DNA from 3 places in the Alteromonas sp. KC3 genome. Region 2 is predicted to be linked to each of the others. Evidence: predicted binding sites of a transcription regulator. Region 2 holds the regulator's gene; each other region holds the start of a gene.
What was found. Region 2 encodes MetJ, which represses methionine synthesis genes. Its sites were predicted from a motif close to TAGACGTCTAGACGTCTA; they were not measured.
Positions count from the first base shown of each region.

Region 1: a site for MetJ is predicted at 5,093-5,110, ahead of metA (homoserine O-acetyltransferase MetA). Genes of this name have one in related genera too.
Region 3: a site for MetJ is predicted at 2,949-2,966, ahead of serA (phosphoglycerate dehydrogenase). Genes of this name have one in related genera too.

Region 1 is NZ_AP024235.1:1,170,068-1,178,006, forward strand. It holds gene JN178_RS05200 (chemotaxis protein CheA) at 1-1,304, shown strand, start outside; gene JN178_RS05205 (protein-glutamate methylesterase/protein-glutamine glutaminase) at 1,331-2,461, shown strand; gene JN178_RS05210 (ParA family protein) at 2,487-3,251, shown strand; gene JN178_RS05215 (chemotaxis protein CheW) at 3,258-4,058, shown strand; gene JN178_RS05220 (chemotaxis protein CheW) at 4,076-4,567, shown strand; gene JN178_RS05225 (DUF2802 domain-containing protein) at 4,631-5,065, shown strand; gene metA (homoserine O-acetyltransferase MetA) at 5,175-6,113, shown strand; gene JN178_RS05235 (homocysteine S-methyltransferase family protein) at 6,117-7,184, shown strand; gene metH (methionine synthase) at 7,193-7,939, shown strand, end outside.
Region 2 is NZ_AP024235.1:4,010,862-4,018,800, reverse strand. It holds gene metF (methylenetetrahydrofolate reductase) at 1-875, opposite strand, end outside; gene metJ (met regulon transcriptional regulator MetJ) at 1,037-1,369, shown strand; gene JN178_RS17705 (malic enzyme-like NAD(P)-binding protein) at 1,454-2,692, opposite strand; gene JN178_RS17700 (hypothetical protein) at 3,116-3,430, shown strand; gene rpmE (50S ribosomal protein L31) at 3,498-3,710, opposite strand; gene priA (primosomal protein N') at 3,947-6,130, shown strand; gene JN178_RS17685 (SPOR domain-containing protein) at 6,275-6,853, shown strand; gene JN178_RS17680 (hypothetical protein) at 6,939-7,709, shown strand; gene JN178_RS17675 (substrate-binding periplasmic protein) at 7,767-7,939, opposite strand, start outside.
Region 3 is NZ_AP024235.1:3,348,455-3,356,393, reverse strand. It holds gene JN178_RS14890 (DUF481 domain-containing protein) at 1-538, shown strand, start outside; gene JN178_RS14885 (DUF481 domain-containing protein) at 749-1,495, shown strand; gene serA (phosphoglycerate dehydrogenase) at 1,573-2,802, opposite strand; gene rpiA (ribose-5-phosphate isomerase RpiA) at 3,056-3,712, opposite strand; gene JN178_RS14870 (hypothetical protein) at 3,868-4,866, opposite strand; gene JN178_RS14865 (5-formyltetrahydrofolate cyclo-ligase) at 5,162-5,776, opposite strand; gene JN178_RS14860 (ATP-binding protein) at 5,801-7,426, opposite strand; gene JN178_RS14855 (nucleoside hydrolase) at 7,505-7,939, opposite strand, start outside.

The DNA.
Region 1 (7,939 bases), 1.7 Mb from region 2:
CAGCAGCACCTAAGGCTGGTCCAGCGCCGCAAAAGGCTGCAGCAGCCGCTCCTGCTCCAGCGCCTGCTGGGGCAGCGAAGAAAGAAGCACCCAAAAAAGACGATAAAAAAGCCGCACCAGCAGCACCTCCGGCTGAGACTACAGTGCGTGTTGACACCAAGCGCTTAGATCAAATTATGAATATGGTCGGCGAGTTGGTATTGGTTCGAAATCGCCTTATTAGTTTGGGTATTAATAGCAATGACGAAAGTATGTCGAAAGCTATTGCTAACCTTGATGTTGTAACAGGCGACTTGCAAGGCGCGGTGATGAAAACCCGCATGCAGCCAATCAAAAAGGTATTTGGTCGATTCCCCCGCGTTGTACGCGACCTCGCTCGAAGCCTCAAGAAAGAAATTACCCTTGAGTTGGTTGGTGAAGAAACCGATCTAGATAAGAACTTGGTTGAAGCATTGGCCGATCCGTTGGTTCACTTGGTGAGAAACTCAGTGGACCATGGTATTGAAATGCCTGATGACCGCGCAGCGGCCGGTAAACCGCGCATGGGGACGGTTCAGCTGTCTGCATCACAAGAAGGCGATCACATCCTTCTTACTATCGAAGACGATGGTAAAGGTATGGATCCCGAAAAGCTTAAAGAAATTGCGATAAGCCGCGGTGTGCTTGATGCAGATGCTGCAGCTCGTATGTCAGACGTGGAAGCTTTTAATCTTATCTTTGCCCCTGGGTTCTCAACCAAAACTGAAATTAGTGATATTTCGGGCCGTGGTGTGGGTATGGATGTGGTTAAAACCAAGATTAACCAACTAAACGGTACCGTTAATATCGACTCGCAGCTTGGTAAAGGTACGCGATTAGACATCAAAGTACCGCTTACTCTAGCCATACTTCCAACCTTAATGATTGTGGTAGGCAAACAAACCTTTGCGTTACCGCTTGGTGCAGTTAATGAAATTATTAACATGGACATCAAGAAAACCAATACGGTTGATGGTCAGCTGACGATGATTGTCCGCTCCAAAGCTATTCCGCTGTTCTTCCTTGGGGAATGGCTGATTCGTGGTCCTAAGAACATCGATAAAGAAAAAGGACACGTTGTTGTGGTACAGATTGGAACGCAGCAAGTCGGCTTTGTGGTTGATGCATTAATTGGTCAAGAAGAAGTGGTTATTAAGCCGTTAGATGCGCTCTTACAGGGCACGCCGGGTATGGCTGGTGCGACAATAACATCTGATGGTGGTATTGCACTTATTTTGGATATACCGAGTCTACTGAAGCGTTACGCCCGTAAGCCCATAAAGTAGGGCTGTAATAATAGGAAAAGTAATCCATGGTCTTTAAAGTCCTGGTCGTGGACGACTCTACTTTCTATCGACGTCGAGTGAAAGAAATTCTCGATGCCGATAGAGAGTTGGAAGTAGTAGGCGAAGCGAGAAATGGGCGAGATGCGCTCGAGAAGTTAGAAACCCTCACTCCAGACGTAATAACAATGGACGTGGAAATGCCGATCATGGATGGAATTTCTGCGGTAAAAGCCATTATGGAGAAGCGTCCAACTCCTATACTGATGTTTTCCTCGCTAACCCATCATGGCGCGCAAGCCACACTTGATGCGTTAGAAGCGGGGGCACTCGATTTTCTGCCAAAGAAATTTGAAGACATCGCGCAAGATCGAAAAGATGCGACACGTTTATTGTGTACAAAAGTTCGTCTTATTGCGCGACGCGGTGTTGGTCTTAAACGCCCTGTTATGCGCTCTGTAGAAACAAGACGCCTTCCAGAAAATGCGCCTAAACCGGCTTTTTTTAGAAGTTCAGGTTTGTTGTCTGGCCGTAAAGACGCGGCAAAACAGCCAACGGTGTCTTCGGTAAGGCCAAGCGGCAAGCACTATAAGTGCTTAGCAATAGGTGCATCAACTGGAGGGCCTGTCGCGTTACAGAAGGTATTGTCGCCGCTACCTGCAGACTTCCCTTATCCAATTGTCCTTGTTCAGCATATGCCGGGTACATTCACGTCTGCGTTTGCTCAGCGTTTAGATTCCAATTGCAAAATAAGTGTAAAAGAAGCCGAAACTGGCGATGTACTTAAACCGGGACACGCGTACTTAGCGCCGGGTGGCAAGCAAATGATCATTGAATCTGCCGGTGTAAACAAAACGATTACCATTGTCGAAGCCAGTGCTGCCGATAAAGTAAGTTACAAACCCAGTGTTGACTTAACGTTTAGCTCAATTGCTCGCGCTTATGGCGGTGATGTACTTGGCGTAATATTAACAGGCATGGGCGCAGACGGAAGAGAAGGCTGTCGCACGCTTAAAGGTTTAGGGGCGACCATTTGGGCGCAGGATCAAGATTCTTGTGTCGTATATGGCATGCCTCAAGCTGTGGCGGTAGAAAATATATCGTCTAAGAGTATCAATATCGACGATATAAGTAGCTGTATACAATCTGAAATGCGCTAGACAAGCGTGTAATGGAATAATAGACATGAAAGTGTGGACGGTAGCAAATCAAAAAGGCGGCGTAGGTAAAACAACCACTACGGTAAGCCTTGGAGGGTTGCTTGCGCAAAAAGGCAAGCGGGTATTGATGATCGATACCGACCCTCATGCTTCCTTAAGCTATTACTTTGGTATCGACGCTGAAGCTTCAAGTCATTCTGTTTACGATATTTTTATTAAATCTAATAACATAACCGCCGATAACGTAATGGACTGTTTAAGTCCTACGAAAATCGACAATCTTTATGTCTTACCTGCAACCATGGCCCTAGCTACGCTTGATAGAACCATGGGGAGCGAGCAGGGAATGGGGCTAGTGTTGAAAAAAGCACTCGCTAAAATAGAGAACGAATTTGACGTAGCCATTATAGATTGCCCTCCAGTGTTAGGGGTCTTGATGGTGAATGCGTTGGCGGCTTGTCATAAGGTAATAGTGCCAACGCAGACCGAGTACCTTGCATTAAAGGGGCTCGATAGAATGATACGCACGATGGAAATAATGGGGCGTTCACTAGATAAAACGTTTGATACCATTATCATTCCAACGATGTTTGATAAGCGCACCAACGCGGCTTTGGCATCAAGAAAACGGTTGATGAATGATTATGGCGAGCGGGTTTGGCATGGTGTTATTCCTGTTGATACTCATTTCAGAGATGCAAGCTTAGTTCAGTTGCCAATTTCGGCGGCGTATCCCAAGACGCGCGGTGTATCGGCTTATGCAAAATTATTAAAAGTGCTGGAGAAGTAACAAAGAATGACCAAGCAATCGCCTTTTGCCCGTGAAGACGTCATGGAGGCATATCTTGATAGCCTACTAAAAGAGCCAGAAACACCGGAAGATGTTACTGCGCGTACGGCTAGATTGCTTGAGCAAGCATCCCAAAAAATGGCCGAAGAGGCACTAAGCGCTACCACGCGCTTTCATACAGTGGATGACGAGCAAGAGAAAATTGTACAAGACGTTACCTCATTTTTAGCGGAACCAGAACAAGAAAGTAGCCACAGTGATGAGCAAGTTCCCGTCACTGAAACGCGTTCTCAAGAAGACGAAAAGGCGGGCGAATATGTAGCGCCTGCAAAAATACCACTAAAGGATAGTCTCGGTTCTCATTTCCAAGCGTTATTCTTTGAGGTTGCAGGTTTAACATTAGCAGTACCTTTGACTACACTTGGAGGTATTCATCAGATTGAAAAAATTGGCCCATTATTCGGCAAGCCTGATTGGTTTATGGGTGTAATGTTGTACAGAGAGTCTAAACTGAATGTTGTTGACTCAGCAAAATGGGTAATGCCAGAAAAATATGACGAAAACCTCGCACAATCGCTAAACTACCGATATCTTATAATGTTAGGTGAGAGTGCGTGGGGATTAGCGAGTGAAAAGCTCGTTAATACGGTCAGTTTAACAAGTGATGACGTTAAATGGCGCGAGTCCACAGGTAAGCGTCCTTGGTTAGCCGGGATGGTTAAAGAAAAAATGTGCGCGTTAATTGACGTTGAAGAATTAATATCTATGCTTAACAAAGGCTTAGGCAGTAACGACCAGACGCCATAGTATTGGGAGCCAGGTTCATGAGCGACAAAAGTACAAATAACAATGCCACTGACAGCAACGACGAAGTCCTTCAATGGGTAACGTATCGCTTAGGTGAAGAAACTTACGGTATTAATGTAATGCAAGTTCAAGAAGTATTGCGTTATACCGAAATAGCCCCTGTACCCGGTGCACCTGATTATGTGCTAGGTATTATTAACCTGCGCGGTAATGTGGTTACTGTCATTGACACACGCGCCCGCTTTGGGTTGCCACCCACTGAAATTACCGATAACACACGTATTGTCATTATCGAATCTGACGAGCAAGTGGTCGGTATTTTGGTAGATAGTGTTGCTGAGGTGGTTTACCTGAAATCTTCTGAAATCGACAGTGCACCAAATGTTGGCACTGAAGAAAGCGCTAAATTTATTCAGGGAGTGAGCAACCGCGATGGCGAACTCCTTATCCTTGTTGACCTGAATAAGCTGCTTAGCGATGAAGAATGGGATGAGCTAAGTAACATTTAGTAATTTAAGGCACTAACTTACACTGTTAGTGCCTTTTTTCATTTCTTCAAAGGTTTTATGCCCATGGATTGGCAGCTTGTAGCGCCTACCGCAATTGACTTAATTCTGATAGTGATCATTGGCATACTTGTGTTGATGGTTGGGTTTTTGACAGTGAAGCACAACCGTCTTCGTGCCGATTTAGATAACCTGGCTGCATCTCATAGCGCTGAATTATCGCGTATTGAAGCCCTCGCTAATAGTGCAAATAATCAGCAATCGGAAGCGCAGGCGCGGAGTTTAGTGATTACCCGCCACCTTCAATCGTTAGATGAAAAACAAACGGAGTTAGAAAATCAACTTCGTGAACAGAAACTGCAAGACCCCTCCTTAAGGCTTTATCAGCGAGCAGCCGAACTCGTTAAACAAGGGGCAAGCATTGATGAAATCATTGAAGCTTGTGATATCCCTCGTGCCGAAGCGGAAATGTTGATGATGGTTCATCGACAAACGCCATAAAGCACCATACTACTTCAAAAGGGCGTTTAGACGTCTAGACGTAAAGATGTTGACATCTTCTTGGTAATAGTCACAATACAGTCATAGCGTTTTATGACTGGAGCCTGTTATGCCAATACGTATTCCTGAACAATTGCCCGCACAAAATGTGTTGTTAGGTGAAAATATATTCACCATGGATATGGATAGAGCGGCAAATCAGGATATTCGACCTCTTGAAGTGGGCATACTTAACTTAATGCCAAATAAGATTGAAACCGAAGTACAGTTGCTTCGTTTGCTATCTAATACGCCACTTCAGATAAATGTCGATTTAATTCGTATAGACAATCAAGCGCCCAAAAATACACCACAATCTCATATGGACGCCTTCTATCATGACTTTTCAAGTGTTGCGAATAAGAAATACGACGGCTTGATTGTAACCGGGGCTCCGTTAGCACTGCTTGATTATGAAGAAGTAAAGTACTGGGATACCATGACCACCATACTCGAATGGGCACAACGTCATGTGAATTCTACGCTATATTTATGTTGGGCTGCCCATGCTGCCATGTATCACTTTTATGGTATCACGCGACAGCTTCGCGAAGAAAAGTTCTCAGGCGTCTATCGGCATCAGGTTAATGACCCTCATAATGAACTATTACGTGGTTTTGACCCCTCGTTTTACGCACCACATTCTCGCTACGGTCATATTGACACTTGGCAGTACAACAGTGTTGATGGTTTGAGTGTAGTGGCAGAGTCGGATGAGGTGGGTGCCTATATTGTGGCATCAGATGATAAGCGCATGGTTTTTGTAACGGGACATCCTGAATACGACCCAGATACGCTTAAAGACGAATATTTTAGAGATATCGCCGCGGGCCAGACGCCCGCGATTCCCAAGAACTACTTTGAAGGTGATGACCCGTCGAAATCGCCTATTGTCCAATGGCGTTCTCATGGTAGTTTGTTGTTTACTAACTGGCTAAACTATTACGTTTACCAGACCACCCCGTATGATCTTAATCAGCTTGCTGAAAAATCACAGCCAAAGAGGTAGCACGTGAGTCACAAGATAGTTTCTAGCGCTAGAGCAACGCTCAGCGAGGCTGCTAAAAAACGCATTCTTATTTTGGACGGCGCAATGGGAACCATGATCCAGCGTCACAAACTGGAAGAAGCCGACTATAGAGGTAAGCAATTTGCTGACTGGCATTGCGATGTTAAAGGCAACAACGACTTACTCGTCATTACTCAGCCTGACATTATTTATCAAATACATTGCGACTACTTCGAAGCGGGTGCCGATATCATTGAAACCAACACGTTCAATGCCACAACGATTGCAATGGCAGACTACGACATGCAGGCCCACTCTCGCGATATTAATTTAGCGGCTGCACGCTTAGCGCGAAAGGCGGCAGATGAATATACTGCGAAAACACCTGATAAACCGCGATATGTTGCGGGGGTGCTTGGTCCAACAAATCGAACTGCGTCTATATCGCCGGACGTTAACGACCCCGGTAAACGCAATGTCACCTTCGACGAACTAGTAGAAGCGTACAGCGAATCAACCGAAGCACTTATTGAAGGCGGTGTTGACCTTATCATGCTGGAAACTATTTTCGATACGCTTAATGCAAAGGCGGCTGCGTACGCAGTTGAAACGGTTTTCGATAAGTTGGGAACATCATTGCCCGTGATGGTGTCAGGCACTATCACCGATGCGTCTGGTCGTACGTTATCAGGACAAACTGCTGAGGCGTTTTACTATTCAATGCGCCACATTAACCCGTTCTCATTTGGTCTCAACTGCGCACTTGGCCCTGATTTATTAAGACAGTATGTTGATGAAGTAGCGGCCATCAGTGAATGCCTAATTTCAGCACACCCTAACGCTGGCCTACCGAATGAGTTTGGTGAGTACGACATGGAAGGCCCTGAAATGGCCGAACACCTAAAAGAGTGGGCACAGTCGGGCTTGGTGAATATTGTGGGCGGATGTTGCGGTAGTACACCTGATCATATTCGAAAAATTGCGCAAGCAGTAGAAGGCGTGGAACCGCGCCGTATTCCTGAATTTGAACCCAAAATGCGTCTGTCGGGCCTAGAGCCGTTTGTACATTAGGAGGCCATGTGAGCGCAGAATTTTCTACCTTTATTAATATCGGCGAGCGTACCAACGTCACAGGCTCGGCGCGATTTAAACGTCTTATTTTAGAAGGCGACTATGAAGCAGCACTTGATGTTGCTAGGCAGCAAGTTGAAAACGGTGCACAGATCATCGATATCAACATGGATGAGGCGATGCTTGATTCTAAGCAGGCCATGATCACCTTCTTGAACCTTATTGCTTCTGAGCCTGACATCAGTCGCGTTCCCATTATGATTGATTCATCGAAATGGGAGGTTATTGAAGCAGGCCTTAAGTGTGTTCAAGGTAAAGCTATCGTTAATTCTATTTCGCTTAAAGAGGGCGAAGAGCAGTTTTTAAGTCAAGCTAAGCAGATTAAGCGTTTTGGTGCAGCGACGGTTGTTATGGCATTTGATGAGGCCGGTCAAGCTGATACGCAAGCGCGTAAAATCGAAATTTGCCAGCGCAGCTATAAGTTGTTAACTGAAGAAATTGGTTTTCCACCTGAAGATATTATTTTCGACCCCAATATTTTTGCGGTAGCAACCGGTATTGAAGAGCACGATAACTATGCTGTAGATTTTATCGAAGCCACTCGTGTTATTAGACAAACATGTCCGTATTCACATATCTCAGGCGGCTTGTCGAATATTTCTTTTTCATTCCGCGGTAATAATCCGGTTCGCGAAGCAATGCATTCGGTGTTTTTGTACCATGCGATACGCGCAGGGATGGACATGGCGATTGTT
Region 2 (7,939 bases):
CGCACTCCAAGCATGTGACAAATGGCATAGCTCAACTCACTGCGATTAAGCGTGTAGAAGTGAAAATGCTTAACGCCTTCTTTTGCCAACACTTTAACTTGGTCCATGGCAATGTTGGCACCAATAAGGTTACGTGTTGCTTGGTCGTCCTCATCTAATCCGTCGAACATTTTATGTAGCCAACCTGGTACGTGCACATTGGTAAACCCGGCAAACTTCACCAAAGTTTGGTAATTGGTAACAGGCAATATACCTGGCACTAGGTCTAGGTCTACACCTGCTGCGGCGGCACGGTCTCTAAAGCGTAAGAATACGCTGGTATCAAAAAAGAACTGTGAAATGGCTTCAGTGGCACCCGCTTCAGCTTTGCGCTTCAAATTCAGTAGATCGAATTGAGCGTTAGGTGCTTCAGGGTGTTTTTCAGGATACGCTGCAACTGAAATGTCAAAATCAGCCACGTCTTTTAGCAATGCGACTAAGTCTGACGCGTACATTTCTGTTTTATCGACTCCCGGTGGTAAGTCACCACGCAGGGCAACAATACGGCGAATACCTGAGTCCCAGTAATCTTGCGCAATTTGCTTTAATTCCTCACGGCTTGCATCAACACAGGTTAAATGCGGCACAGCAGCTACGCCTGTTTGTTGTTGAATGCGCTTTACCACATCGTGTGTTCTATCGCGCTCGCCACTGTTTGCACCATAGGTTACTGACATATAACTTGGTTTTAGCGGCGCAAGACGCTCAACTGATTTCCAGAGTGTTTTTTCCATGGCTTCGGTTTTTGGTGGGAAAAACTCAAAAGACACATCAATATCACGCAGCTCTGATAGTGACTGATTTAATGCATCGATACCCTGTGCGTAAGAAACCATGGCTTATTCTCTCAAAATAGTAATCATATAGACGTTTAGACGTCTAAATTAAAGAATATATGTCTAGACGTCAAGAGGTTTACACTGCTCAATTGACCTTTTCGTGAACTTGTTTAGAATTTCTATTCATAACATAAATAAGAGTAGACCGAGTTAGTACAATGGCAGAATGGAACGGTAAATATATTCACCCCTACGCAGAGCATGGTAAAAAGAGCGAACAGGTTAAGAAAGTCACTGTTTCTATACCCATTAATGTGCTTAAAGCGTTGACAGACGAACGCACTCGTCGGCAGATAAACAATTTACGACACGCAACCAATTCAGAGTTGCTGTGCGAAGCATTTCTACACGCATTTACAGGGCAACCCCTGCCCAATGATGATGATTTGAGAAAAGACAATCCTAATCGCGTGCCGGCAGAAGCTAGACGAATTATGGAAGAGATGGGCATTGACCCTAGTTTCGAGAATGACGTGACAGAAGACGCGTAAGCGAAGACTAATCAATTGTTGGCCATAGATAATAAAAACGGCGCTTAAGATAAGCGCCGTTTTTATTAGAGTACGAGTAAATTGTTATTCAGCATTTGGTGTTTGCACGATGCGCGCTACACCAGACTCAATAGCGGCTTTTGATACCGCAGACGCGATACGTTCACACAAGCGAGGGTCCATAGGCTTCGGGATAATATAGTCCTTACCAAACGTTAAACTCTCACTTTTACTTGCCGCAAGTACCTCTGCTGGCACCTCTTCTTTAGTGATAGCGCGCAGCGCTTCAACCGCGGCCACTTTCATCTCATCGTTAATGGCTTTAGCACGCACATCCAGTGCACCACGGAAGATGAATGGGAAGCACAGTACGTTGTTTACTTGGTTCGGGTAGTCCGAACGGCCAGTGGCCATAATTAAGTCTTTGCGTACTTCGTGCGCAAGTTCAGGCTTTATTTCTGGGTCTGGGTTTGAACAAGCAAACACAATTGGGTTTTCAGCCATTAATGCTAACGTTTCTGGAGGCAGTACATCTGGACCAGAAACGCCTACAAATATATCGGCGCCTTCCATTACGTCTTCAAGGGTGCGCTTGTCGGTATTATTTGCAAAGAGCTTTTTATGTTCGGTTAAATCCTCGCGACGAGTGTGAATAACCCCTTTTCTATCGAGCATGTAAATACGCTCGCGCTGCGCGCCGCACTTAATAAGCAGCTCCATGCATGCAACAGCTGCTGCGCCTGCGCCCATGCACACTATCTTGGCGCTCTCTATCGACTTACCTTGAATTTCAAGGGCATTAAGCATACCCGCAGCGGTAACGATAGCTGTTCCGTGTTGATCGTCATGGAACACAGGTATATTACAGCGCTTGATAAGTTCTTGTTCTATTTCAAAACATTCTGGCGCTTTGATATCTTCTAAGTTGATACCGCCAAACGTGTCTGCAATGTTGGCTACCGTGTTAATAAACTCTTCGGTAGTTCTGTGCTTAACTTCAATATCAATGGCATCGAGTCCAGCGAAGCGTTTAAACAAAAGCGCTTTACCTTCCATTACAGGTTTAGATGCTAAAGGTCCAAGATTACCCAGTCCTAAAATAGCAGTACCGTTACTAATAACAGCAACCATATTGCCTTTCGCTGTATACTTATAGGCATTATCAGGATCTTCAGCTATTTCTCTGACAGGCTCGGCAACGCCGGGACTATAGGCGAGTGCAAGATCGTCAACGCTATCAGCCGGGGTAGAAAGCTCCACGCGAATTTTTCCCGGCGTGGGTTTAGCATGGTAATCAAGTGCGCGTTGTCTAAAATCTGACATGTAAAATGGTATCCTTAGATGTAGGGTTCATCGGTGTCTTCGCTCACGCCTTGTACGCATTTTTATCGTTGTTATTGTTAATGTTACAGCAAGGGTTACACGACGTTTTTGTTAGAATTAATCCAGCCTTAGCTGGTGCACAGGCAATAGTAAGGTATTATTCACAAAATTAATACTCACTATATCGCTTGTTGATCGCAACTCTAACACAGCCTTTCACTGTGTACATATCTGATCAGAATTCTCATGTACCAATGTAGGTGACGCGTACTTATTAGACCAGTAATATAGCGCTATAATTGCCATTCATATGATTTATTAATGGCATCGACCTCATACGTATACTGTATTTTTAAATGTGGGGGAGGTGGGTAACAAAAACAGTCTTATGCAGTTGGCTGTAATCGTTCAGGAGAAGTATTTGTGACTGATAGAAAGCTTGTTAACGTGCTTACTGATGTGTGCGAAGCGGCTAAGAAAGACGGTGTTGGCTTTGTGTGGCTTACCCACACTGGACACTGGCGTGCGCCTCATGTCGTTGCGGTGTTTCAAACTGAGTCGCAGCGCAACGCGGCAATTACCTCGCAGTGGAATATGGACTTTATAAACAGTGTGAATATTGCTTTAGAGAGTATTAAGTCTCAGGCTGCTTCAATACGTTTTGATAGCGAGGAAAAATGTCAACGGTTGAGTGGTGGCAATTGGGACAGGCATTTGCAAACTCATCACTTGCATTAATGTCTAGGCAATAAAAAAGCGCCATATAGGCGCTTTTTTAATATCGATACCGATAAAGGTAATGGGCTTATTTTTTGCCCAATGCACCGAAACGCTTCTTGAAGCGATCAACACGACCACCAGTATCAACGTTACGTTGCTTACCAGTGTAGAATGGGTGACAAGAAGAACATACGTCTAGGTTGATGTCTTTACCCATTGTTGAACGGATTTTCATTACGTTACCGCAAGAGCATGTTGCAGTGATTTCAGCGTAGTCTGGGTGGATACCTTGTTTCATGGGATTACCTCACATAATAAGGCCGTATCGCTATACAACCCGAAGTTGCACACCATACGTAACTTTATATTCAAATGATAAGTCGTTCAAAGAACAGCCTATCGCAAAAGAGCGGCGCATAATAAAGGAAGGCCGTGTATTGATCAAGCGGTTTTTGTATGGCGAATGAGCAGGGCAACCTGTATCATCAGCGGTTGCTTGTAACACGTGTTTCAAAAGGCTGACAAAAATCCACTATGGCATTTATTCAAGTCGCAGTACCTGCACCATTAAGACAACTATTCACTTACACGCATATCGCATCACTAGATAAAGGCGTGCGGGTGGTGGTGCCCTTTGGGCCACGTAAACTCGTTGGTGTGGTTGTAGGTACAGTGCAAGAAGCGCATGTGGAAAATGTTGAAAAATTAAAGCCTATTGAAGATGTCATTGATGATAGGCCCATCATTGATGATGTACTGCTTAAAATGGCGCAGTGGCTATGGCAATACTATCACCACGCGCCGGGCGAAGTATTACACGCCATGCTACCGGTACTGTTGCGAAAAGGTGAATCTCCTGACCCTACAGCACAGGAAATGTTGGTATTAAGCGAACAAGGGCGTGCTGAGAGTGCAGATACACTATCCCGAGCCCCTAAGCAAAAAGCATGTTTTGAAGCGCTTTTAAAGTCACAACTACACGCTTCTCAAGCTAGAAAGTTATATGGCGCGCCCGCGGTAAAGGCACTAATTGATAAAGGAATGGTGACGCTTGATGCCATGGTTCCCACCTTCATCGAGCATGGATGGCTTTCTACACTGCACATAGGTGAGAAGCCTGTGCCTGATACCGAACAGTCGGTTGCTATTGCGGCGCTCAATCGTCAGCACGGCAGTTTTGCTGTTAGCTTACTTGAAGGTGTGACCGGAAGTGGTAAAACGGAAGTTTACTTGCAGGCCATTGAGCCATTGTTAAAAGAGGGCAAGCAAGTACTCATACTGGTGCCCGAAATTGGGTTGACCCCGCAAACGGTTGCGCGTTTTGAAAAACGTTTTGGTATTGAAGTGGGCGTATTGCATTCACAAGTACCTGATAAAGCGCGTTTGCATGTTTGGCAGCGCGCACGTGCGGGTGAACTGGGTATTATCATAGGAACGCGGTCTGCCATTTTTACGCCGCTCAAACACCCAGGCATGATCATTGTAGACGAAGAGCATGATGAATCGTTTAAGCAGCAGGATGGTCTGCGCTATCACGCCCGCGACCTTGCAGCGATGCGTGCAAAACAGCATAACATACCGTTATTGTTAGGCAGTGCAACACCAGCGCTTGAAACCCTCAATAATGCGCTTAGTAATCGCTACGCACATCTTCAGCTAACGAAACGAGCAGGTGGCGCATCAAGTACGCATCAGCATGTGCTTGATGCGCGCGATCAACCCATTCATTACGGCATTTCGCAAGGTCTACTTACCATTATGCGTCAGCACATAACAACGGGAAACCAAGTGTTGGTGTTTGTAAACAGGCGAGGCTATGCCCCAGCAATGCTCTGTCACCATTGCGGTGAGACGGTAATGTGTAAGCGATGCGACAGGCCCTATACCGTGCACAAGGCGCAGAATCGTTTGCAGTGCCACCACTGTAGCAGCACTCGCGCAATGCCAAATAATTGCGAAGCGTGTCATAGCAGCGAGCTAGTCACTGCAGGTACGGGCACAGAGCAGGTTGAGCAAGGTTTAGCCTCACTGTTTCCTGGGGTAAAACAAGTACGCATAGACAGCGATACTGTTCGTGGCAAAGATAAACTTCATCAAACGCTAGACGCGATAAACAAGCGCGAGTACCAACTATTAATAGGTACTCAAATCTTGTCTAAAGGACATCACTTTCCTCACGTTACCTTGGTGGCTGTGCTTGATTGTGATGGCGCTTTATTTAGCGCAGATTTTCGTGCGCCTGAAAAACTTGCGCAGTTGGTAACCCAGCTGGCGGGTAGAGCGGGGCGTGCCAGTAAACCAGGAGAAATGTGGTTTCAGACCCATAACCCTCAACATCCGTTACTGCAAGACTTGGTGCACAATGGTTATGGGCATTTCGCGCGTCATGCATTAATGGAGCGTAAAGCGGCTAGGTTGCCGCCTTTTATCAGCCAGTTTGTTATTCGAGCGGAAGCAACTGACAGCGCACTGGCGTATCGTTTCTTACAAGGCAGCAAAGCAATTTTCTCACAACAGCAGGCAATTGAAATGAATGGTCCGTTTCCTTGTTTAATTGAGAAACGACAAGGGCGTTTTCGATTTATGTTGGTGTGCAGCCATGAAAAACGCGCGCCACTGCACAGTGCATTAAGACTCGCGCTGCCCTTTTTACAGGCGTTGCCACAGGCGACGAAAGTACGCTGGTCAGTTGATATCGATCCAACTGATTTCAGTTAGCTTGTTGCGCAGCAATGCGATAGAATTTTTATCAGCGATAGTGCGCATCGCTTGTATAGCTAACTTCGTTTTACATTATTTTAATTGGTATACGACGTTTCTTACGACAACGAAAAACGATAACAAGTAGGAATTTTGCCAACTATGGCCCAACGCGATTATGTCTCTCGTGGACGCTCTACACAAAAAAAGAAACCTGTAAGCCAAGGTAAAAAACCTGCGGCTAACGCACAGATGAATTCGTCTGCTTCTCCCAAACTACCTATTATCCGTTTAGTTGGCGTGTTTGCGCTTGTTATTGGTTTTGGCGCGTTCTTATGGTCTATCAAAGACAATGTGGAAGAAGACGTTGATACACAAGCAGCTCGCCCTGTTGCACCTACAGAAGAAGCTCTACCAGAATTACCTGAAGAAGAATGGGAATACATTAAAACCCTACCTGGCTACGAGGTAGAGGTTGAAGTAAAAGAACAAGAAAAGTCAGACAAACGCTACTTAATGCAGTGCGCATCATTTAGAACCCGTGCACAGGCTGAAGAAATGAAAGCGAAAATTGCGTTTCAAGGGTTAGAAGCGCTAATACGTCACAGTACAGGAAGTAATGGCGATTGGTTTAGAGTGATATTAGGTCCGTTTGAGTCTAAACGCGACGCTGAAAAAGCAAAACATAGCCTGCGCAAAGTGAATATAGCAACGTGCCAGATTTGGTACTGGAACTTATAGGTCACTGTTCACCTAAATAAGCCGGCAGAAACGCACCCCAAAGCAAAAAGGAATAGCAAAAAGGAATAATAAAAAGGACGTAAAAATGAATAGCCGTACGCACAATGCCGGCAGTGTCGAGCAAGGTCCTGACTATTCGCGTTATAGTGTAGAGGACCTTGAAGATGTGCTGGAGAATATCGATCAACGCGCTTATCCAGACCGTTACGCGGCGGCGCAAGCTGCACTTGCACAAAAGAAATCATCCGCAGAAATGTATAAGGGCGAACAGATAGAAGGTGAGGATAGCGACAAACCTCTAGTCAAGCCCAAATGGTCAGAGCGACATGTTGTCACTCGATGCTGTGACATCATAATACTTGTGTTATTCCTCGGGCCAATAATGACGCTTTTCACCGACTTTAGTGTGGCAAATCGTTGGTTGGATAACTCCTCGTGGGCAATATATGCACTAACCCTATTGGTAGGGTGGCTATGGTACACCTCGCTCTATGTCGATAAGCTACAACTACAGCAATTAAATAGCAGTGTGCGCGGTAAAATATCCATAGTGACAATGCCCTTACTGGGTGCGCTCTTTAGTTTGTTCTTAGTGGATGATACGTTGCCCTATCTACTGCATAGCGTTTCTGCTTCTCATGTGGCAGAGCATAAAGTGAAGTATCGAAAAGGGGATGCTGCAAAGCATTGTCGCTACAAAGTGCTGCTTGAGGATACCAAAACCTTGTCTCATGACAGACTGTGCCTAGCCGCAGAAGAATTCAAACGCTTGCCTCGAAAAGGTACGTTAGTGCTGAAAGGTGCCGAAAGCGCTTACGGGTTTAAAATTGAATCTTATCAACTGTCATATCGTTAATTGACGTTGTGAACTGTTATTCCCAGCTCGTTAGTCGCAGCTCTTTAGTCCTATCTGTTAGTCGATGCCGCTTGGCGTAAGTACTGCAAACTCAGCTAACCCTGAGCGAGCATAATGCGAACCATATATTTCTTCGAGTTTGCCGCTATCTCTTAAAAGTGGCATTGTGGCGTCAAAGTGCGCAGCAAGCGCCTTACCGCGTGGGGTATTCTTAAATGCCAAATATAACT
Region 3 (7,939 bases), 660 kb from region 2:
GCTTTACAAAGAGTCGGGCACAGCAACAACAGACCGAGAAGTGAGCGCCCAGCGGTTTTATACCAGTGCCCAATTTGACTACAAGCTGGTAGCAAACGGGCGACGTTTGTTTATGTACGGCGACTATGAAGACGACAAGTTTACCGGTTACGACCACCGTGCATCCCTGGCCGCGGGGTGGTCGCAGCGCCTGTGGCGTAATGAAGATAGTGAGTTTCGTTACAGTATTGGCCCAGGCTACACATTTATACAAGCTGAGGAAGACAATGATAACTTGGTGAACGACGGTATCATTGTGCGTGCGTCAGCAGAATATCGTTATCGCTGGAGTAGCGGAGCGAAGCTTCGTCAGTTTGTGAGTACCGAAGCGGGTGAAGAGAATACCAAATCGCGCTCAGAAACCTCGCTCTCTGCCAACGTATTTGGCTCGTTGGCCATGAAGCTTTCCTTTATTCTTAACCATGAGACAGACACCGCTGAAGACGTAGAACCACTCAGTACGGAAACGTCAGTGGCCTTGGTATATCAGTTCTTTTAGTCAATTAGTGTAAATTCGTCTGATTGCTCGCAGTTTTTATGGCGATGTCATTGACGGATAGAATGAGAAATGTACACTTCGCAGCAATGTTTATCAGGCCGCGCTTGGCGCGACCTTTATACTCTTAATACAAAAATTCGCGTTACACCGCCTTGCAGTTCAAAAGGTTTCGTGTGTAACAAATGGAACGATAATCAATAGGATTGTTCAATGAAAAAGCACGCGCTTGCATCTTTAATCGCACTTTCACTTTCTTCAACCGCTTTTGCTCAAGACGATGAAGTAAAACCATTCACAATGGAAGGTGAGTTAGGTTTTATCTCAACAACGGGTAACACTGATACTACGTCTATCAATGCAGGTATTACCGCAAGTCAGGAGCTTGAAAACTGGAGCAATGACTATGCTATTGAAGGTTTGTACCGCCAAGAAACGGTAGAAGGTGATGATGGCGAAGACGAAGATGTAACATCAGCGCAGAAGTTCTTTGCATCTGCTCAGGGTAACTACAAATTGGAAAACCCTGACAATCGATTATTCGTGTTCGCGTCATACGAAGATGACCGTTTTAGTAACTTTAATTACCAGTCAACAATTGCAGCGGGTTGGAACCAAAAAGTGCTTCAAACTAAAAAGCACACACTAGAGTACTCAATCGGTCCGGGTTATTCATTTGTAGAAACTCAGGAAGATGAAAGCCAGAACAGCGTCATCGTTCGTGCTTCAACTATTTACTCATGGAAAATTTCAGATACGGCGAAGTTCACACAAACAGCCAGTACCGAAGTGGGTGAAGAGAACACGAAGTCACGTGCTGAATCAGCGCTTACTGCGACAATTAGCGGTAACCTTTCAATGCGCTTATCTTTCAAGCTAGATCACAACTCGCAAGTCGCAGAAGGTGTCGAGAAGCTTGATACTGAAACAGCGGTTAGCTTGGTGTACAATTTCTTCTAAGCCAATAGTGGCTAATTGTTAAATATAAAAAACGCTGCATTTGCAGCGTTTTTTGTTTAAAACGTGGTGCCCAACAATTAATGAAGAATACGGGTTTTTATTGTACCTTCAATTTGTTGCAATTCGGCCAATGCCTCATAGCCACGGTCTTCTTTTACATCAACTACCACGTAACCAATTTCAGCATTGGTTTGTAGGTATTGCGCTTCTATATTGATACCTTTTTGCGCAAATGCTTGGTTAATTTGCGTTAAAATACCAGGCTGGTTTTTGTGAACATGCAATAGGCGCGAACGTCCAGTGTGCTCTGGCAACGATACTTCAGGGAAGTTAACCGCAGATAACGTAGAGCCGTTGTCACTGTATTTGGCCAGTTTACCCGCTACTTCAATGCCGATATTCTCTTGCGCTTCTTGTGTGCTACCACCCACGTGCGGCGTTAGAATTACATTATCGAATTTACGCAAAGGAGACTGAAATTCTTCGGTATTCGACTTAGGCTCAACAGGGAATACGTCGATAGCGGCCCCGTTTAAATGGCCACTCTCAAGCGCATTTGCCAGCGCATCAATATCTACAACCGTACCGCGAGATGCATTAATCAATATGCTGCCAGGCTTCATTTGCGCCAGTTGTTCTGCCCCAATCATATTCTGTGTTGATGGTGTTTCTGGTACGTGAAGAGAAACCACATCTGACGTGTTAAGAAGCTTTTCGAGCGACTTAACTTGGGCTGAATTGCCCAGTACCAGTTTATCTTCAATATCAAAAAACTGAACGCGCATACCCAAATGTTCGGCAAGTATGCTCAATTGCGTACCAATGTGACCATACCCAATAATACCCAGTGTTTTACCGCGTGCTTCATAAGAACCAACCGCTGTTTTTTCCCACTCGCCACGGTGCGCTTTTGCATTTTTGCTGGGCACTTGACGCAATAGAAGAATAATTTGGCCAAGTACTAATTCTGCTACAGAGCGGGTATTTGAGAACGGCGCGTTAAATACGGGAATACCTCGGCGCTGCGTTGCTTCAAGGTCAACTTGGTTTGTACCAATACAAAAGCAACCAATGGCTACTAGCTTTTGAGCTGCTTCAACGACTTTCTCTGTAATTTGGGTACGCGAGCGAATACCAACAAAGTGGGCGTCTTTGATTTTCTCAATTAGCTCATCTTCTGGAAGCGAGGTTTTAAGAAACTCAATGTTGCTATAACCATTACTTTTAAGGGTTTCCAATGCACTTTGGTGAACGCCTTCTAGCAATAAAATTCGGATTTTATCCTTCTCTAATGAAACTTTGCTCATGAACTCGCTATCTCTCGCTGATGTAATGTGGGCAATAACTACTTTTTTGTAGGGTTGCTACCAGTATGTATTCACCACTAGGGCCGCTTTATACGTTGAGTGGTCTTAACTCACTTCATTATGATAGGCGTCTTCGGTCATCTTCAAGGCCATCTAGACGTCTAAACGAAAGCTATCAGAAAATAGCCAAAGATAAAAGTAGTAATTGTGCTAACACTGCACCCAGCGTGTGCGCGCAGTGTCTGCAAAAAGGCTATTTATATGTATCAACACCCGTATCGGTAGCAGAAAGGACAATGTCTGCGCCACGAAGCGCGAATATACCGTTCGTTACTACACCTGGAATATTATTGATTTTTTGTTCAAGCTCTCGTGGGTTTAAAATTTCAAGATTGTGAACATCAAGAATTACATTGCCATTGTCGGTGACCACGCCTTGTCGATATTCGGGATCACCACCAAGTTTCACTAACTCTCTTGCAACGAATGAACGTGCCATCGGAATAACTTCAACAGGCAGTGGGAATTTACCCAAAACAGGCACACGTTTACTCTCGTCAACAATACACACAAACGTTGTGGCTGCACCAGCAACAATTTTTTCACGGGTTAATGCTGCGCCACCACCTTTTATCATATGCTTGTGCTCAGTCACTTCGTCAGCACCGTCGATATACACAGAAAGGTCACTTACTTCGTTAAGTTCGAAAACTTCAATGCCCAGTGCTTTCAAGCGCTCGGTAGATGCTTCAGAGCTTGATACTGCGCCTTCTATTTGGTGTTTTATTTTGCCGAGTTCTTCAATAAAAAAGTTAACTGTTGAGCCTGTACCAACACCAACAATACTGTCTGGTTTTACATAGGCAATAGCCGCCTTTGCCACGGCCTGTTTTTTTGCATTCTGATCCATAGGGTTACTCTCTGGGTATTTTTGCTTGCAGTGTAACCGATAAAATAACGTGAACCCACCTAAACGAGTGGATATTTTGACAAGAACTTAAAAAATGAAAAACGCAGCAAAAGAAGTTTTGCTGCGTTGGGGGAAAGGTCAATATGCCCTTGTGCTTACGCCTTAGCTTCTGGCAGTCTTAATTGCATTTGTTGAGGCACTAGCTTTAATACCCAGCGACGGCAGCTATGCCAATATGCTGAAAGCAGAAGCAGTGAAGTACCAATGCACAGACCTGTGATAGCAAAGCTTGAAGACACCATGCCAAAGTCTTCCATAAGTGCTGAGAAGGTGTAAACCACATAGGTCAGGGCCGAAACCATAATGGCACGACGGTCAACGGCGATAGATATGATGGCAAGTAGCACGTACAGAGCCAAAACAATAAGCGAGATAAACAGATCGCCGCTACCTTCAAGCACGCCTAGACTTTGAAATATAGGGTGTACAATCATTGGCGCCGAAATAAGGTGCAGCCAAAATGCAACGTCTGAAGCGCGAGTTTGTCTTGCTGTGTCTTTGCTGTCCCAATACATAGCTAGGCCGAAGATCACTAATCCAAACGCCAAAATGAAGTGGTTAATGTATAGCAATGTTGCTGGGAACATATAAACAACGGTAGCAACAATACCAGCCGTTAGTGTTGCCGCTCCAGCCGCTACGGTAATGGGCACTCTAAAACGCATCCAATGGGCTATTGCACCAAAGGTAGTTAACAACCCTGAGCCTATGAACGCAATTTCTTTAACTTCAGGTCGAAATAGAATAGGAATGGCAAACAACCCAAGTAGGAATGAAAGCAGTAATGCAATTGCAGGTAGTGCCATACGACGTTTATTCACGAAGTATTCGGCAAGTATCCAAGAGCCAACAGCCAGAGCGATACCACCAAGAGGAGGTGTTACCGCAAATCCTAACCAAGCGAGCGACGCAAGTAAAAGTGCACTGGCTATCACGACAAATATATCGTTAAAACCATTTATCAAGCGGAAGTTTTCTTCATCAACAGCATGGCTATTGCGGGTGTTGTTGATGAACTGTCGAAACTGCGTTACATCCGTTTGACTAAATATGTTCTGCTTTACCGCCAGTGTGAGGTCTTCGTCTGTATACATATCCTGTTCCTTATTCTTCTATGCGGATGGTATTGTCATTAACCATTAAAGCAATTTAAACGCCAAGGTAAAAAAATCATATAAATCAATCTTATACTGGTATTTTGGTTGCGTTTTTTTTAAATTGACCACAAAGAAATGACATAACTGACGAATAGATAGCCAACCTGACCATATCATTCAGCAAGCACTAATTCGCTTGCATAAGAACCAGAACGCTAAAAATTGGGCGGCCGGCTGTTGTTAAACGTCATTTACGAGAGTGCTAGTACAATGAATCTAGTGAGGGAGTACCTTAAAAATGAAGTATTCTTGTAGGCGTTACAATTGCATCTAGCGGGATATCCCAAGGGGCGATAGGCAGTGCTGAAACTTCTTGGATATCGTGAGCTACACCAATAAGTGTTGGTTTTGTGTTTGCCAATTTTGTAAAAGCGAGTGTTCTATCATAGTAACCGCCACCCATACCCAACCGATTGCCCGCAGTGTCAAATCCAACAAGTGGCATCAAGATGAAATTTATGTTTTTTGCAGGTACTACGTCGTAGCAAGCGAGTTGGGGTTCTTTAATACGGTACTTATTTTCAATCATTTTGGTTTGCGCACTGTAACGCAAAAACAGCAGGTGTCCTTTGCATACAGGGTGCAAAACGGGCAAACAAAACGTGATATTGGGAAGCTCTCGCCAGCAATGACTGACAAAGGCTTGTAAATCAACTTCGCCATCGTTTTGAAGATACACAGCAACGTTGCAGTGTTGGTCACGAGGAAAAAGAAGCAATAATTGTGAAACCATAGCCTTCGCCGCACGCCTTTGTGCATCAGTTGCTATGGCCTTTCTTGCGGTGCGAAGCGTTTTCCTTAATGCTGCCCGTGCGTTCATATCGGTGAGCTGTACAGAATCAACCATTGATGTTTTTAACTCAAACTACGGTTATTGATCTCGGCAAAGAAAGGTATTTAGCATGCTTACCAGTTCTTTGCTGTCTATTGGCTTAGTCAGGACTGCATCTAGCCCTTTCTTATGCAAAGCATCGGCTTCTGTGATTACATCTGCGGTAAGTGCTACAACAGGCAGTTCCGGCTTTATCGCCTTAATTTGGGCGGTGGCTTCATCACCTTGTATACCGGGTAGATTCAAATCCATAAGCACGAGATCAACAGGGTTGGATTTGACATATTCCACACCTTCCTCGCCAGTACTCACCAAGGCGACAGGGGTTCCCAGTTTTTCGAACAAAGTCTCGATAACAATTTGGTTTATTTCGTGATCTTCCACCACAAGTACATTAACAGTTTTATCGAACATGGCTTGCGCCACAAAGCTTTGAGGCTGGTCCTCAACAAACTGATTCGCGCTAATTTCATCAGCCGGAAGCGTAATACTTACCCTAGTGCCTTCATTGAGTTTGCTGCTTACTTTGATACTACCATCCATCAATTCAACGAGGCGCTTTGAAATATTTAAACCAAGCCCTGTGCCTTTAATTTGATAGGCATTGTCCATGCGTTCATACGCAGTAAAAAGTCGCTCTTGGTCTTCTTCACTCATGCCAATACCTTGGTCGAAAACAGTGAAAATAAGACAACTATTTTTGTACTTAACCTGTGCCTTAACCGCTTTATCTCTGGGCGTATATTTTATGGCATTTGACAATATATTAAGGGCAACTTGGCCAAGCTTGGTATCGTCAAAGAAAAGTGAATCTGGAACCGACTTATCAATGTTAGTGGTAAATGTGATATTACTGTCTTGTGCACGAATAGTAGTAAGCGAAAACAAATGGGTGAAAAAATCTTTGGTGTTTACCGCTCTTGGCATAACACGCATTTTTCCTGCTTCTATTTGCTTAATGTCCAGTACCGAGTTAACAATTTCAAGCAAGCGTTCACCGCTTTTGGTGACATGAGAAAGCGGGCCGCTAAAACTCATTGGTAATTCTAGCTTTTTGGCTTCTACTTCAAGCAAATGACTAAACGTGTTTATGGCATTAAGCGGCGTTCGAATCTCGTGACTTACATAAGACAGAAAATCTGATTTAAATTGACTAGTGCGTTCCAGCTCTCGATTTTTACGTTTTAGTTCAAGATGGGCCACCACTGACTTACTCAAGGTAAGCAACGATGCGCGCTGTTCATCGCTGAGTTCTCGCGGCTTTTGGTCAATAGCGCATAGGGTGCCGATAGCATGACCTGACGGCGTGACTAAGGGAGCGCCAGCATAAAACCGAATGTCGGGCGCGCCGGTTACCAGTGGGTTGTCGTGAAAGCGTGGATCTTGTGTAGCATCGGGAACTTCAAATATTTCCCTTTGTAAAATGGCGTGAGAGCAAAACGCTATTTCGCGTGACGTTTCTTGTGCATCAAGACCTACTCTTGATTTGAACCATTGCCGATTGGGATCGACAAGGCTAATGAGTGCAATTGGTGTTTCGCAAATTTGCGATGCCAATGCCGTCAGATCGTCGAATAGCTGCTCAGCCTCGGTATCGAGTACGTCGTAACTCAATAGTTCGGCTAATCGTTCGTTTTCATTTTCAGGTATTGGCGCAGCTATCATAACGTTCTTTATTCAACCTTGAAGACAATAAAAAAGGGAGCTGATCCAACAGCTCCCTTTAACATTATCACACTGTGTTTAAAGTGCGTAAGTATCTATAAACAATTGTTCAAGTTTCGCGTGGTCGACCTTAGTCGCCACCTTAATGGTGTTCGCTTCATTCCACAATGGGCTTGGTGTTGTGCCTTTAGGCGCGACAACCGTTTGGCCTCTATCAAGCGTACCAGTACCAACGCGAACATGGCCTTCAGTAAGCTCAAATAGCTCAGGATGACGAAGATGCGCGATGGGGAACGCATCGTGGAAGAAACATACGCGGTCTTCGCGGTTTTGCGAGTAAAAGTCCATATAGAACTGCGCACTTTCTTGAACGAAGCTACCAAGGGTTGGGTTCTTTTCTGCAAGTACGTCTACGAACGTTGGCGCAAATGGAACATCGTTAGTCACGTCTAGACCGAACATGGTCAAGTCCCAATCGGCTGCAAACACAATTTCAGCGGCGTTTGCGTCGTT